3 linked regions of the Microbulbifer sp. A4B17 genome follow. The protein of the gene in region 3 interacts with the protein of the main gene of each other region in a pairwise test. Links are inferred from orthologs where the notes say so. Each region holds a gene or a part of one and is shown on either strand. Other genes may lie near its edges. The genes, in order: yhbY, nusG and rho.

The links.
Region 1: the proteins of rho (region 3) and yhbY interact in binary tests that used the Escherichia coli proteins (3 or more experiments, as listed by UniProt). The link is inferred for Microbulbifer sp. A4B17 from one-to-one orthologs.
Region 2: the proteins of rho (region 3) and nusG interact in binary tests that used the Escherichia coli proteins (3 or more experiments, as listed by UniProt). The link is inferred for Microbulbifer sp. A4B17 from one-to-one orthologs.

What each region holds. Positions count from the first base shown.
Region 1 is NZ_CP029064.1:4,127,957-4,132,052, reverse strand. What follows is about bases 594-3,491. They hold yhbY (ribosome assembly RNA-binding protein YhbY), read right to left. Parts: upstream 2,245-3,491; coding sequence 1,942-2,244; downstream 594-1,941. Other genes in these bases: ftsH (ATP-dependent zinc metalloprotease FtsH), read left to right, coding at 3,186-3,491; rlmE (23S rRNA (uridine(2552)-2'-O)-methyltransferase RlmE), read left to right, coding at 2,388-3,008; BTJ40_RS18215 (hypothetical protein), read left to right, coding at 1,533-1,907; BTJ40_RS18220 (S41 family peptidase), read left to right, coding at 594-1,531. Also shown: more of BTJ40_RS18220, read left to right, coding at 1-593; more of ftsH, read left to right, coding at 3,492-4,096.
Region 2 is NZ_CP029064.1:588,613-592,643, reverse strand. What follows is about bases 547-3,379. They hold nusG (transcription termination/antitermination protein NusG), read right to left. Parts: upstream 2,314-3,379; coding sequence 1,780-2,313; downstream 547-1,779. Other genes in these bases: tuf (elongation factor Tu), read right to left, coding at 2,982-3,379; secE (preprotein translocase subunit SecE), read right to left, coding at 2,324-2,692; rplK (50S ribosomal protein L11), read right to left, coding at 1,194-1,625; rplA (50S ribosomal protein L1), read right to left, coding at 547-1,193. Also shown: rplJ (50S ribosomal protein L10), read right to left, coding at 1-220; more of rplA, read right to left, coding at 498-546; more of tuf, read right to left, coding at 3,380-4,031. UniProt on the Escherichia coli protein: Part of the processive rRNA transcription and antitermination complex (rrnTAC). The complex forms an RNA-chaperone ring around the RNA exit tunnel of RNA polymerase (RNAP).
Region 3 is NZ_CP029064.1:242,282-246,469, reverse strand. The notes cover bases 1-2,990. They hold rho (transcription termination factor Rho), read right to left. Parts: upstream 2,131-2,990; coding sequence 871-2,130; downstream 1-870. Other genes in these bases: hemW (radical SAM family heme chaperone HemW), read right to left, coding at 2,974-2,990; trxA (thioredoxin TrxA), read right to left, coding at 2,496-2,825; BTJ40_RS01205 (RNA-binding protein), read right to left, coding at 331-600; ubiD (4-hydroxy-3-polyprenylbenzoate decarboxylase), read right to left, coding at 1-174. Also shown: more of hemW, read right to left, coding at 2,991-4,188; rdgB (RdgB/HAM1 family non-canonical purine NTP pyrophosphatase), read right to left, coding at 4,181-4,188. UniProt on the Escherichia coli protein: Facilitates transcription termination by a mechanism that involves Rho binding to the nascent RNA, activation of Rho's RNA-dependent ATPase activity, and release of the mRNA from the DNA template.

The sequences.
Region 1 (4,096 bases), 3.9 Mb from region 3 along the record:
AGGTGGTGGCAGTTCCGATTCCGATAGTGGGAGTGAGTCAGCTTCGCCGACTCCGGTTGGCGGTACCTGGGAAGTGGATAACTTTCTGCCGTCCACAACTTATGTAAATCGATGTGTTTCTCCCCGCAGCGGCACAGACCCTGCAACTGGCTCTGCTTATGCGGACGTAGCAGGCACTCGTGAGGACGAGAATAACTGGCTGCGCTCAATGAGTAATGAGCTCTACCTATGGTACGAAGAGATTGAGGACCAGGATCCAGCTAGTTTCGATGATTCTTTAGCTTATTTCGAAGAGCTGAAAACTTTTGCACTGACCCCCTCCGGTCGAGAAAAGGATCGATTCCATTACACGGTTCCATCGGATGAATGGTATTCACAAACCGAATCCGGAGTTTACGTTGGTTACGGTATTCAGTGGGCCCTGCTCTCCAGCACGCCACCACGTAAAGCGGTAGTCGCTTATCTGGATGAGGAAAGTGGTGGCGATTTGCCCGATATTATGACCCGTGGTGCAGAAGTTATCAGTGTGGACGGTGTTGATCTGGCCTACGGTGATGATGTCGATACCTTAAATTACGGCATGTGGCCAGAAAATGATGGTGAGTCCCACGTATTTGAAATAAGACCTTTAGGTTCTTCAACGATTGAGACTGTCACTCTGGTTGCATCACCTGTGCAATCTGATCCTGTTCAATATGTTAAAACTGAAGTGACAGATTCGGGCCGTAAAGTCGGGTATATGCTTTTCAATGATCATATTGCGACAGCGGAAGCGGAGCTGATTGATGCTGTTACTGAGCTTGAATCGGAATCTGTTGAAGAGTTAGTGCTTGACCTTCGCTATAACGGCGGTGGTTATCTCGATATCGCTGCAGAGTTAGCCTATATGATCGCAGGCGATAATACTGTGGGGCAGGTATTTGAAATTGCCCAGTTTAACGATCAGCATCCGGAAACTAACCCAATTACCGGAGCGCCATTGGATGGGACTCCATTCTATTCGACCGGTCTGGGCTTTGTTGATGAGTCGTTATACGGGGAAGAATTGCCGACTTTAAACCTGTCGCGGCTGTTTGTCCTGACTAGTGAAAATACCTGCTCAGCCAGTGAGGCCATTATCAATGGCTTGCGCGGAATTGATGTCGAGGTTATCCAGATAGGTGAGACTACCTGTGGTAAGCCCTATGGTTTTTATCCTTTGGATAATTGTGGCACCACTTATTTCACAATTCAGTTCTCCGGTGTGAATGCAAAAGGCTTTGGTGATTACTCCGATGGCTTTATGCCCAATGGTGATTACGGAACTGATGCCGATTTGCCTGGGTGTGTGATCGGTGACGATTTTGACAATCTCTTGGGTGATGCTGATGAAGCGCGCTTTGCTACCGCACTGAATTACATCGAGACCGGAGAGTGTGGAGATATTTCCACCAGTGCATTCTCCACATCAGGTGAAAGTGAAGATGCTCCCATTTTTAATGCGAGAGTGACCAAGGAAGTCTCTCGCAGTAACCGCATAATGGTGAAATAAAATGAAAATGGCAGCTTTGGCTAAACTTTGTGGTTTTGCATTGATGTGTCTTGGCTGCTCCTCCCAGCAAAATATTGAGACTGCACAACCGGCACTGTTACAGGAAACGAGCCCGGAGATTCAGGGCAAGTTGCAGGTGGCAGTTTCGCAAGCGCTGGGCGGGGTTAATGTGACCCTGGGCCCGAGGGTGTTTGTGGACAATACTATTTTGGTGATTGAGAATGATCCCAAAAAGATGGCTCTGATTGGCCGGGATATGGGGCGTCCGATCAAGTTTCAACTAGTCGGCAATGGTGAGAAATGCTGGTTGAGGCGATTGTCCAATGGAGAATCTTGGGAGTTGCCTGTGATGTGTAAGCCAGTTTCCACTGGTTGAGAAAAGAAAGGGGAGCATTAGCTCCCCTTTTTGTTTAACGCAGCAGGTTGGACTTGCGAATATCCGGCTTCTGCGCTGCGCGGAAAATCAGGGCAATCTTGCCGATTTCCTGTACCAGCTCGGATGAGGATTTTTCGCAAAGCTCACCAACGATTTGGTGGCGTACTTCCCGGTCGGCGATCATCAGTTTGACCTTGATCAGCTCGTGGTCTTCGAGTGCACGGTTCAGTTCTTCCATCACCCCCTCGCTCAGCCCATTGCCGGCTACGGTCACGACAGGTTTCAGATTGTGACCTAGAGAGCGAAGAGCTTTTTTGCGGTCGGCGGTTAAAGGCATACAATACTCCATTACCACTTTGTGGAATTCGATGTGGGAGCGGCCACAGACCGCGATCGTCGCCAGCGTTTGTTCGGCGGACCCGATCGCGGCCAGTGGCCGCTCTTACAATTAAGCTGTAGTGATTGTAGGCATTGTACCCGATGGGCCGATCTAAGAGCAGCCACCGTTGGCTGCGTGAACATTTTAATGACCATTACGTCAAACAGTCCCAGAAAGAGGGCTACCGCTCCCGTGCCAGCTACAAGCTGCAGGAGCTACAAAATAAGGACCGCTTATTCAAGCCGGGAATGACTGTTGTCGACCTGGGTGCGGCTCCAGGGGGCTGGTCCCAGGTAGCGATGGAGTTGGTAGGGCACAAAGGCAAGGTTTTGGCGTCAGATATATTGCCGATGGACCCGCTGGCCGGTGTGGACTTTGTCCAGGGGGACTTTACCGAGGAGTCGGTGCTCAGTGAACTGTTACAGCGCATGGGCGATGAACTGGCAGACCTTGTGATTTCCGATATGGCCCCCAATATGAGTGGGATACGCGATGTTGATCAGCCCGCCTCCATGTATTTGGTGGAACTGGCGGTCGATATGGCCCGGCAGGTACTTAAGCCCGGTGGCGCATTTGTTGCAAAGGTATTCCAGGGAGAGGGTTTCGACGAGTTGATCCGCGACTTGCGTGGGAGCTACAACAGTGTCGTAACTCGCAAACCTGGCGCTTCCCGCCCCCGTTCACGTGAAGTATACGTGGTGGCGCGAGGATTTAAGGGCTGAGAACATCGGCGTATTTCTAGTCTGACTCCCCATATGGTATAAGCGATACCTGTATCGGGGGCGAAGGCTGTTGACCCCCCGCACCTATACTGGTTTTATCCGGTATTGATGTGGCCGGCGTTGCCGGAATGAACGGATTTTGATTGCGAAAGCGAGAGGGCTATCCCTTTGAATGATATGGCAAAGAACCTGGTACTGTGGTTGATCATCGCAGCGGTACTGCTGATGGTTTTTCAAAACTTTAAACCGCAGTCACGGGATGAGGCTCTCAGTTACTCCGACTTTGTTCAGGATGTGCAGTCGGGCCAAGTTAAGAACGTGATCGTGGACGGCTTGGTAATCACCGGCGAGAAAGCCGATGGCAGCCGCTTCAAGACTATCCAGCCACAGATTATCGACGATGAACTCACCAATGAGCTGGTTCGCAGCAATGTGCAATTCGTTGGTCGCGAGCCTGAGTCACCGAGTATCTGGCAGCAGCTTTTGGTAGCCAGCTTCCCGATCCTGATTATTATCGCTGTATTTATGTTCTTTATGCGCCAAATGCAAGGCGGAGCCGGCGGTCGCTCAGGTCCTATGGCATTTGGTAAGAGCAAGGCGCGCCTGCTGGGCGAAGACCAGATCAAGACAACTTTTTCCGATGTTGCCGGTGTAGATGAAGCTAAGGAAGAGGTACAGGAGCTGGTCGAGTTCCTGCGCGATCCCACCAAGTTCCAGCGACTGGGTGGCAATATCCCCCGTGGCGTATTGATGTGTGGTCCTCCCGGTACCGGTAAGACCCTGCTTGCCAAAGCAATTGCCGGCGAAGCAAAAGTACCTTTCTTCTCCATCTCCGGTTCTGACTTTGTTGAGATGTTTGTTGGTGTGGGCGCTTCCCGGGTGCGGGATATGTTTGACCAGGCCAAGAAGCAGGCTCCCTGCATCATCTTTATCGACGAGATCGACGCTGTTGGCCGCCACCGTGGAGCCGGCGTTGGCGGCGGTCACGATGAGCGCGAGCAAACCCTGAACCAGCTGCTGGTTGAGATGGATGGTTTCGAAGGTAATGAGGGTGTGATCGTTATTGCAGCGACCAACCGCCCGGATGT
Region 2 (4,031 bases), 350 kb from region 3 along the record:
CAGTCAGACATTCGTATTCGGTACCTGCCAGAGCGCGACGCGCCAGAGTATTGCGGACGACTTTCAACCAAACGCCGTTCTCGCGAGCCTCTTTGCGCAGAGTGGTCATGTCATTCACGGTTACGCCGCGGGAATCCGCAACAACCGCAGACAGAGCACTTTCAGCAGCTTGCTGGACATCTGCGACAATCGCTTTCTTGTCTTCGAGTCCAATAGCCATAGTGTCACTCCTGGATTTGAAAAAAACCGGACTTAAACGTCCGATCCGTTCCGGTGCATAAAGCTCAAATCCAGTAAAAATACTGGTTTGGGCGACACCGTCTGCGTAGGCTCGAACCTCTCAATGGCCAACCTGGCCGAAGTTCGGATTAAGCCAGACACGCTAAACCTCAACGCACCTGACACCTACGGTCTTTGACGGCCCACCTTCTGCCAAAGCATTCAGGTGGACCCCAAAGTTCGATTTACTGAGAGGTGATCACACCCCGCAGTGATATTTAGATGTTCAAGGAAGACTGATCGATAACCAGACCCGGGCCCATAGTGGTGCTCAGGGTGATCTTCTTCAGATATACACCTTTTGCAGAAGCCGGCTTGGCTTTCTTCAGGTCGGCAACCAGAGCTTCCAGGTTCTCTTTCAGAGAGTTCGCATCGAAAGCAACTTTACCGATACCACCGTGGATAATGCCACCTTTGTCAGCGCGGAAACGCACCTGACCAGCTTTGGCATTTTTAACCGCAGTAGCAACGTCTGGAGTTACAGTGCCAGTCTTCGGGTTCGGCATCAGGCCGCGCGGGCCGAGGATTTGACCCAGCTGACCTACAACGCGCATCGCATCGGGGGAAGCGATTACTACGTCGAAGTCCATCTTGCCTGCTTTAACGTCGGCAGCCAGCTCGTCCATACCGATCAAGTCAGCGCCCGCTTCTTTAGCGGCGTCAGCGTTAGCACCCTGGGTGAAAACAGCTACGCGAACTTCTTTACCAGTACCGTGCGGCAAAGTGGTGGCACCGCGAACAGCCTGGTCGGATTTACGTGGGTCAATACCCAGGTTTACAGAAGCGTCTACAGTTTCTGCAAACTTAACGTTGGACAGCTCTTTCAGCAGAGCTACGGCTTCTTCGATGCCGTAAGCCTTACCAGCTTCAACTTTCTCAGCGATTACGCGCTGACGCTTGCTCAATTTAGCCACTTAGAGACCCTCCACTTCGATACCGGCGCTGCGAGCGGAACCGGCGATAGTGCGCACGGCCGCGTCCAAGTCGGATGCAGTCAGGTCTGCTTTCTTCATTTCTACGATCTCTTCCAGCTGAGCGCGGGTTACTTTACCCACTTTCTCAGTGTTCGGACGACCGGAACCGCTCTTGATCTTGGCAGCCTTGCGCAGCAGTACAGCGGCGGGCGGCGACTTCATGATGAAGGTGAAAGAGCGGTCGTTGTATACAGAGATTACAACTGGAACTGGCAGACCAGGCTCAAGGCTCTGGGTCTGGGCGTTGAACGCCTTACAGAATTCCATGATGTTCACACCGTGCTGGCCCAGTGCGGGACCAACGGGCGGACTCGGGTTGGCCTGGCCGGCCTTAACTTGTAGCTTGATATAAGCTTCTACTTTCTTAGCCATTACAGCTCTCCTCTAGTTGGGTATTAACGCCTGCCACTCAGCCATAAGGTTTAAGGGCAAGCTCCCCGAACCCCGAAATGAAAACTCATTTTTCGGGGACGCGAAAACCCCCTTCCACCTCGCGGCGAAAGGGGGCAAAAAATTTATACTGGAATCAGGTCTTCTCTACCTGACTGAACTCCAGTTCAACCGGGGTGGAACGTCCGAAGATCAATACAGCCACTCGCAAGCGACTCTTCTCGTAGTTAACCTCTTCAACCACACCGTTGAAATCATTAAACGGACCGTCGATAACCCGAACCATTTCACCGGGTTCAAACAGAGTCTTGGGCTTGGGCTTATCGGCGGAATCGTCGATGCGATTCAGGATAGCCTGCGCTTCGCGGTCAGTAATCGGGGCTGGCTTATCCGCCTTACCGCCGATAAAACCCAGTACTCGGGGAGTTTCTTTCACCAAGTGCCAGGTATCGTCATTCAATTCCATTTCTACCAGGACATAGCCCGGGAAAAACTTGCGCTCACTCTTACGCTTTTGTCCTGCGCGCATCTCAACCACTTCTTCCGTGGGAACCAGGACCTCACCAAACAGGTGGTCCATTTCGTTCAGCTCAATGCGCTCTTTCAGGGAGCTGGCGACACGCTTCTCATAGCCCGAGTAAGCCTGGACCACATACCAATTCTTTGACATGTATCAACCTTTAGCCGATAAATTTGGAAGCCGCCCAACCCAGAGCCGAATCAAGCGCCCACAAGATAAGCGCCATAATCAACACGAAAACAACCACAATCGCTGTGGTCTGGGTTGCTTCTTGGCGGGTCGGCCAAACCACACGCCTGACTTCAGTTTGCGCTTCGCGCAACAGTTGCCACAACGCATTGCCTTTGGCGGTATTTACAGCCACAACCAGAGCTACCAGACAGATGGCAGTTACTGCCAACACTCGGTAAAACAAAGGGAATTCGGCGTAATATGAATTGCCTGCAACAGCACCGCCCACCAGCAGCACTATTAACAACCACTTCAGACCGTCAAGACGAAAGGTTTTCGCTTCTGTTTTAGCATTCATATAAGAAGCCCTTAGCGCACTATAGATAATCTTTTAGCGCTCATAAACACAAAAGCCCCACTGACAAGTAGGGTTTTGCGACACCCCTAAGCTTATCTAAGCGGAGTGATTAAAAATGGCAGGCCAGGAGGGACTCGAACCCCCAACACCCGGTTTTGGAGACCGGTGCTCTACCAATTGAACTACTGGCCTGTACAGTGTGAGCACTTTCGCACTCAAAGATGAGAGAGCTACAGGAACTCTCCCACCTGGTGCACCACATAGAATATTGTGATGCAGAAATCAAAGATTACTCAATGATCTTAGCAACAACGCCCGCACCTACGGTACGACCACCTTCGCGGATAGCGAAGCGCAGGCCGTCTTCCATGGCGATCGGAGCGATCAGGGTAACAACCATTTGAATGTTGTCGCCCGGCATTACCATTTCAGTACCTTCCGGCAGCTCTACCGCACCAGTTACATCGGTAGTACGGAAGTAGAACTGAGGACGGTAGCCTTTGAAGAACGGCGTGTGACGACCACCTTCGTCCTTGGACAGTACATACACTTCCGCTTCGAACTTGGTGTGCGGAGTGATGGAGCCCGGCTTAGCCAGTACCTGACCACGCTCTACTTCGTCACGCTTGGTGCCGCGCAGCAGTGCGCCGATGTTCTCACCAGCACGACCTTCGTCGAGCAGCTTGCGGAACATTTCAACACCAGTACAGGTAGTAGTGGTGGTTTCTTTGATACCAACGATTTCGATCTCGTCGCCAGTGTTGATCACACCGCGCTCTACACGACCAGTTACAACAGTACCACGGCCAGAGATAGAGAATACGTCTTCGATCGGCATCAGGAACGGCTGATCTACAGCGCGCTCTGGCTCAGGGATGTACTCGTCCAGAGTCTCTACCAGCTTCTTAACAGCGGTAGTACCCATTTCGTTGTCGTCTTCGCCGTTCAGGGCCATCAGAGCGGAACCAACGATGATCGGAGTGTCGTCACCTGGGAACTCGTACTGATCCAGAAGTTCGCGAACTTCCATTTCTACCAGCTCGAGCAGCTCTTCGTCGTCTACCATGTCCGCTTTGTTCAGGAATACAACGATGTAAGGTACACCTACCTGACGGGAAAGCAGGATGTGCTCGCGAGTCTGCGGCATGGGGCCGTCAGCTGCGGAACATACCAGGATAGCGCCGTCCATCTGAGCAGCACCGGTGATCATGTTCTTAACGTAGTCGGCGTGTCCCGGGCAGTCTACGTGAGCATAGTGGCGAGTCGGGGACTCGTACTCAACGTGAGAAGTAGCGATGGTGATACCGCGCTCACGCTCTTCCGGTGCATTGTCGATACC
Region 3 (4,188 bases):
TGGGGTCTCAAAGCCTACCGGGCTCTCAAACAGCAACGCTGGCCCCTCAGCTCGCAATACGCGATCGGAAATTTCTGTCATTTCCAAAATGGGGTCAACAGGGTGCTTGATTCGTTTTAGTAGGCCGCGCTTTTCCAGCAACTTAATAAAGTCGCGTAGATCTTTATATTTCATGGGCTAACAAGGCGTGACTATAAACCAGAGCGCAGTGTAAAACAGAAGGCGCAGGATAGGTAACAACACACCAATTGGAATGCAGGGAGAGGAGGGAGGGAGTCGCGGCTCGCAAGCCTGGGCTGCGAGCCGCGGAAATAATAAGCCTGTAACAGCTTAGAAGCGGGGGCGACGCGGACGATCTTCGCGAGGCTTAGCTTCGTTAACGCGGATGTTACGGCCAGACATAGGCTGGTCGTTCATCTCTTCGATAGCTTTGCGTGCTTCATCGTCGTTAGGCATTTCTACGAAACCGAAGCCTTTAGAGCGGCCAGTCTCACGGTCGGTGATAACAGTAGCCCGAGAGATCTCTCCGAATGCACCGAAAGCTTCGTGCAGGTCGTCAGAGGTTACCGCGTAGGCCAGATTTCCAATATAGATATTCACAAAAGGTTCTCACTAGGTGTGTGGGCTGTCGTGCAGTCACAAATGGATAACCAGCTCCACCAGATTAACCATTTGAGATTGGCCCTTTCGGAGAAACTCCTGGGCCAATTCAGTAAGGCGCGTTGCCTAAAATCCATATCAAGCGCCACAATGTGGAACTTTATATGCCTTATAGCTCGCCTTTTCAACAGTAATAGACGCAATTAACCGCCTTATTCTGCTTTAAGTAAATAAAGAGCGCCTTTATAGACGCAACTTTATATACAACAATTATTTCCGTTTCATGGATAGGAAGAATTCATCATTTGTCTTGAAATCTTTCAATTTATCCACTAGGAATTCAGTCGATGCCACATCTTCCATATCGTGTAACAGCTTACGTAAAATCCACACGCGCTGTAGCTCGCCCTCTGGCATTAACAACTCTTCCCGGCGAGTGCCGGATCTGCGCACATTAATGGCTGGATATACGCGTTTTTCAGCAATCTTGCGATCCAGCTGCAATTCCATATTACCAGTACCTTTGAACTCCTCGAAAATCACTTCGTCCATTTTCGAGCCGGTATCGATAAGCGCAGTAGCAATAATAGATAGACTTCCGCCTTCTTCAATGTTTCGCGCAGCACCAAAGAAGCGCTTCGGACGCTCTAAGGCGTGGGCATCAACACCACCGGTTAATACTTTACCGGAGCTAGGAACTGTTGTGTTGTAAGCGCGAGCCAAGCGGGTGATAGAGTCGAGCAAGATAACCACATCTTTCTTGTGCTCTACCAGGCGCTTGGCTTTTTCAATTACCATTTCCGCTACTTGTACGTGACGCGCCGGTGGCTCATCAAAAGTAGAGGCAACAACCTCACCCCGCACGGAGCGCTGCATTTCTGTCACTTCCTCAGGGCGCTCATCAATCAGCAATACGATCAAATGGCATTCTGGATTATTGCGCGTAATGGCTTGCGCCATATTTTGCAACATAATCGTTTTACCCGCCTTCGGCGGCGCAACAATCAAACCGCGCTGGCCTTTTCCGATCGGAGCAACAAGATCAATAATACGACCAATCAGGTCTTCGGAGGAGCCGTTTCCGCACTCGAGGGTGAGGCGATCGTTGGGGAAGAGAGGAGTGAGGTTTTCGAAAAGAATTTTGTTACGTGCGTTTTCCGGTTTGTCAAAATTAATTTCGTTAACTTTTAATAAAGCAAAATATCTTTCGCCTTCTTTCGGTGGGCGAATCTTTCCGGAAATTGAGTCGCCCGTACGTAAATTAAATCGGCGAATCTGACTTGGAGATACATATATATCATCCGGTCCCGCGAGATAAGAGGAGTCAGCAGAACGCAAAAATCCAAAACCGTCTTGAAGGATTTCTAATACGCCGTCGCCATAAATATCTTCACCGCTTTTGGCGTGTCGCTTGAGAATATTGAAAATAATATCCTGCTTGCGAGAACGGGCCAGGTTTTCCAGGCCCATGCCTTTGGCTATTTCAATCAACTCTTCAATGGGTTTGGTTTTTAATTCGGAGAGATTCATACCAATTGCTTATTAATGTTTCTGTTGTCATTTGGCGCGGACACGCCTGAAATTTTGAGGAGGGGTTTGATAATTAGAGATTAGCTCGTCTATTTACCCGAAACACCTAGGTACCTTTTTCTACCAAGACCACAGTACTCAGTAAACTTATGCTCTCCATAATCAATTTATGGAGCATTATCAGAACAAGTTCAACTCGAGGAGTATACGCACCGGGGATGGTCAGGGACCCTGTGGAGGGGCGTTTTGTCAGCTCGTCTCACTTAATTCAAGACCGCTGAACTATTTCAGAATTACAGCCAGTATAACGGGTGTTTCCCATCCTGCAAAGAAATTTACCCCTTTGCAGGATAGAAACGACAGTCTTACAGCTGGCTGTCGATAAATTCAGTCAGCTGTGCGCGGGACAATGCGCCGACTTTAGTGCCTTCTACATTGCCACCCTTGAACAACAGTAGTGTGGGGATACCGCGGACATTATATTTTGCCGGGCTCTCTTTGTTGGCATCAACGTCTACTTTTACGATCTTCAACTTATCGCCGTAGTGGCCAGCCAGGTCTTCCAGCACTGGAGCGATCATCTTGCACGGGCCGCACCACTGTGCCCAGAAGTCTACCAGCACAGGGCCTTCAGCTTTGAGAACTTCTGCTTCGAATTCAGCGTCAGATACGTTGATGATTGAGTGCTCGCTCATATTGCATTCCTGTTCTTTAGTTTCTCGATGCGAGGGCACAGCCAACGCATCTTCTCACGGTCACAGCAGTGGTTTTACAGCTGCGATGCACCATTGCCCTCAAAATTGGGGCGCAAAATGGGATTTCAAGTCTCTCCTGCCAACAGACTTACGTCTGTTCCAGGAAACGCTGCAGGACCTCATCGATATAGTCAAAGCCAAAAGCACTGGCGGCAATTCGCTCGTCTAAACACTCCACAAGCTCCATAGCTATCAGAGTGGGCCACTGTTTTTGCAGTTCAGACAGTGGCAACCCGGTGTAATGTGTAAAAGTCTCGCTGGGAACCCCCCCCACTAGGCGAAGGGTATTCATCAGAAACTCCAGCGGCAAATCCTCACTCTCAACCTGATCAGTATGGGGTTCAGATAAAGCGCTGTGCAGCAACCCTGGTTGCTGCCTGCCAATGGACAGGTAATCCTTCGGTGTGCGAGTACGTCGACTGCGCAAAATTTGTCCACTTTCCACCAGAGTCACCTTGCCATGAGCACCGGCACCAATACCCAAATAGTCTCCGAAAGACCAGTAGTTAATATTGTGGCGGGACTCGAGTTGGGATTTACTGTAAGCCGACACCTCGTAGCGGCAATAACCCTCCGACGCGAGCAGTTCTCGCCCACTGCCCTGCATACTGGCAATCATCTGCGAGCCGGGGGTAACCGGCGGCGCACTGTAAAATGCCGTGTTTGGCTCAATTGTTAGCTGGTACCAGGAGATATGCTCTGGGGCCAGGGAAATTGCCCGACGCAAATCATTGAGGGCTTCCTCTTCAGTCTGTTTGGGCAATCCGTGCATCAAGTCGAGGTTAATATTCTCAAAGCCTGCTCGGCGCGCCATTGCCAGAGCACTCTCGGCCTCTTCACCGCTGTGAATACGTCCCAGCTGCTGCAATTGGTTGGAGTCGAAACTCTGCACTCCAATGGACAGGCGGTTAACCCCGACAGCCCGGTAGCCGGTGAACTTGGCCTGTTCAAAAGTGCCGGGGTTAGCCTCCAGGGTGATTTCGATATCGTCCGCAAATCCGACCACTTGCTCGGCACCTTCCAGGATCTTCCCAATTGCTTGTGGGGAAAACAGGCTCGGTGTGCCGCCGCCAAAAAATATGGACTGCAATTTACGCCCCTGTACCCAGGGCAGCTGGCTTACCAGGTCAAGGCGCAACTGCTCCACATATTCAGATTCCGGCAGGGCATAATCTGAGTTAACGCGATCTCTATCGGCCTGGTGGGAGTTGAAATCACAGTATGGGCATTTGCGTACACACCAGGGAATGTGAATATACAGACTGAGCGGCGGCAGTTGTAATACGGCGCTGTTATCAGGCAA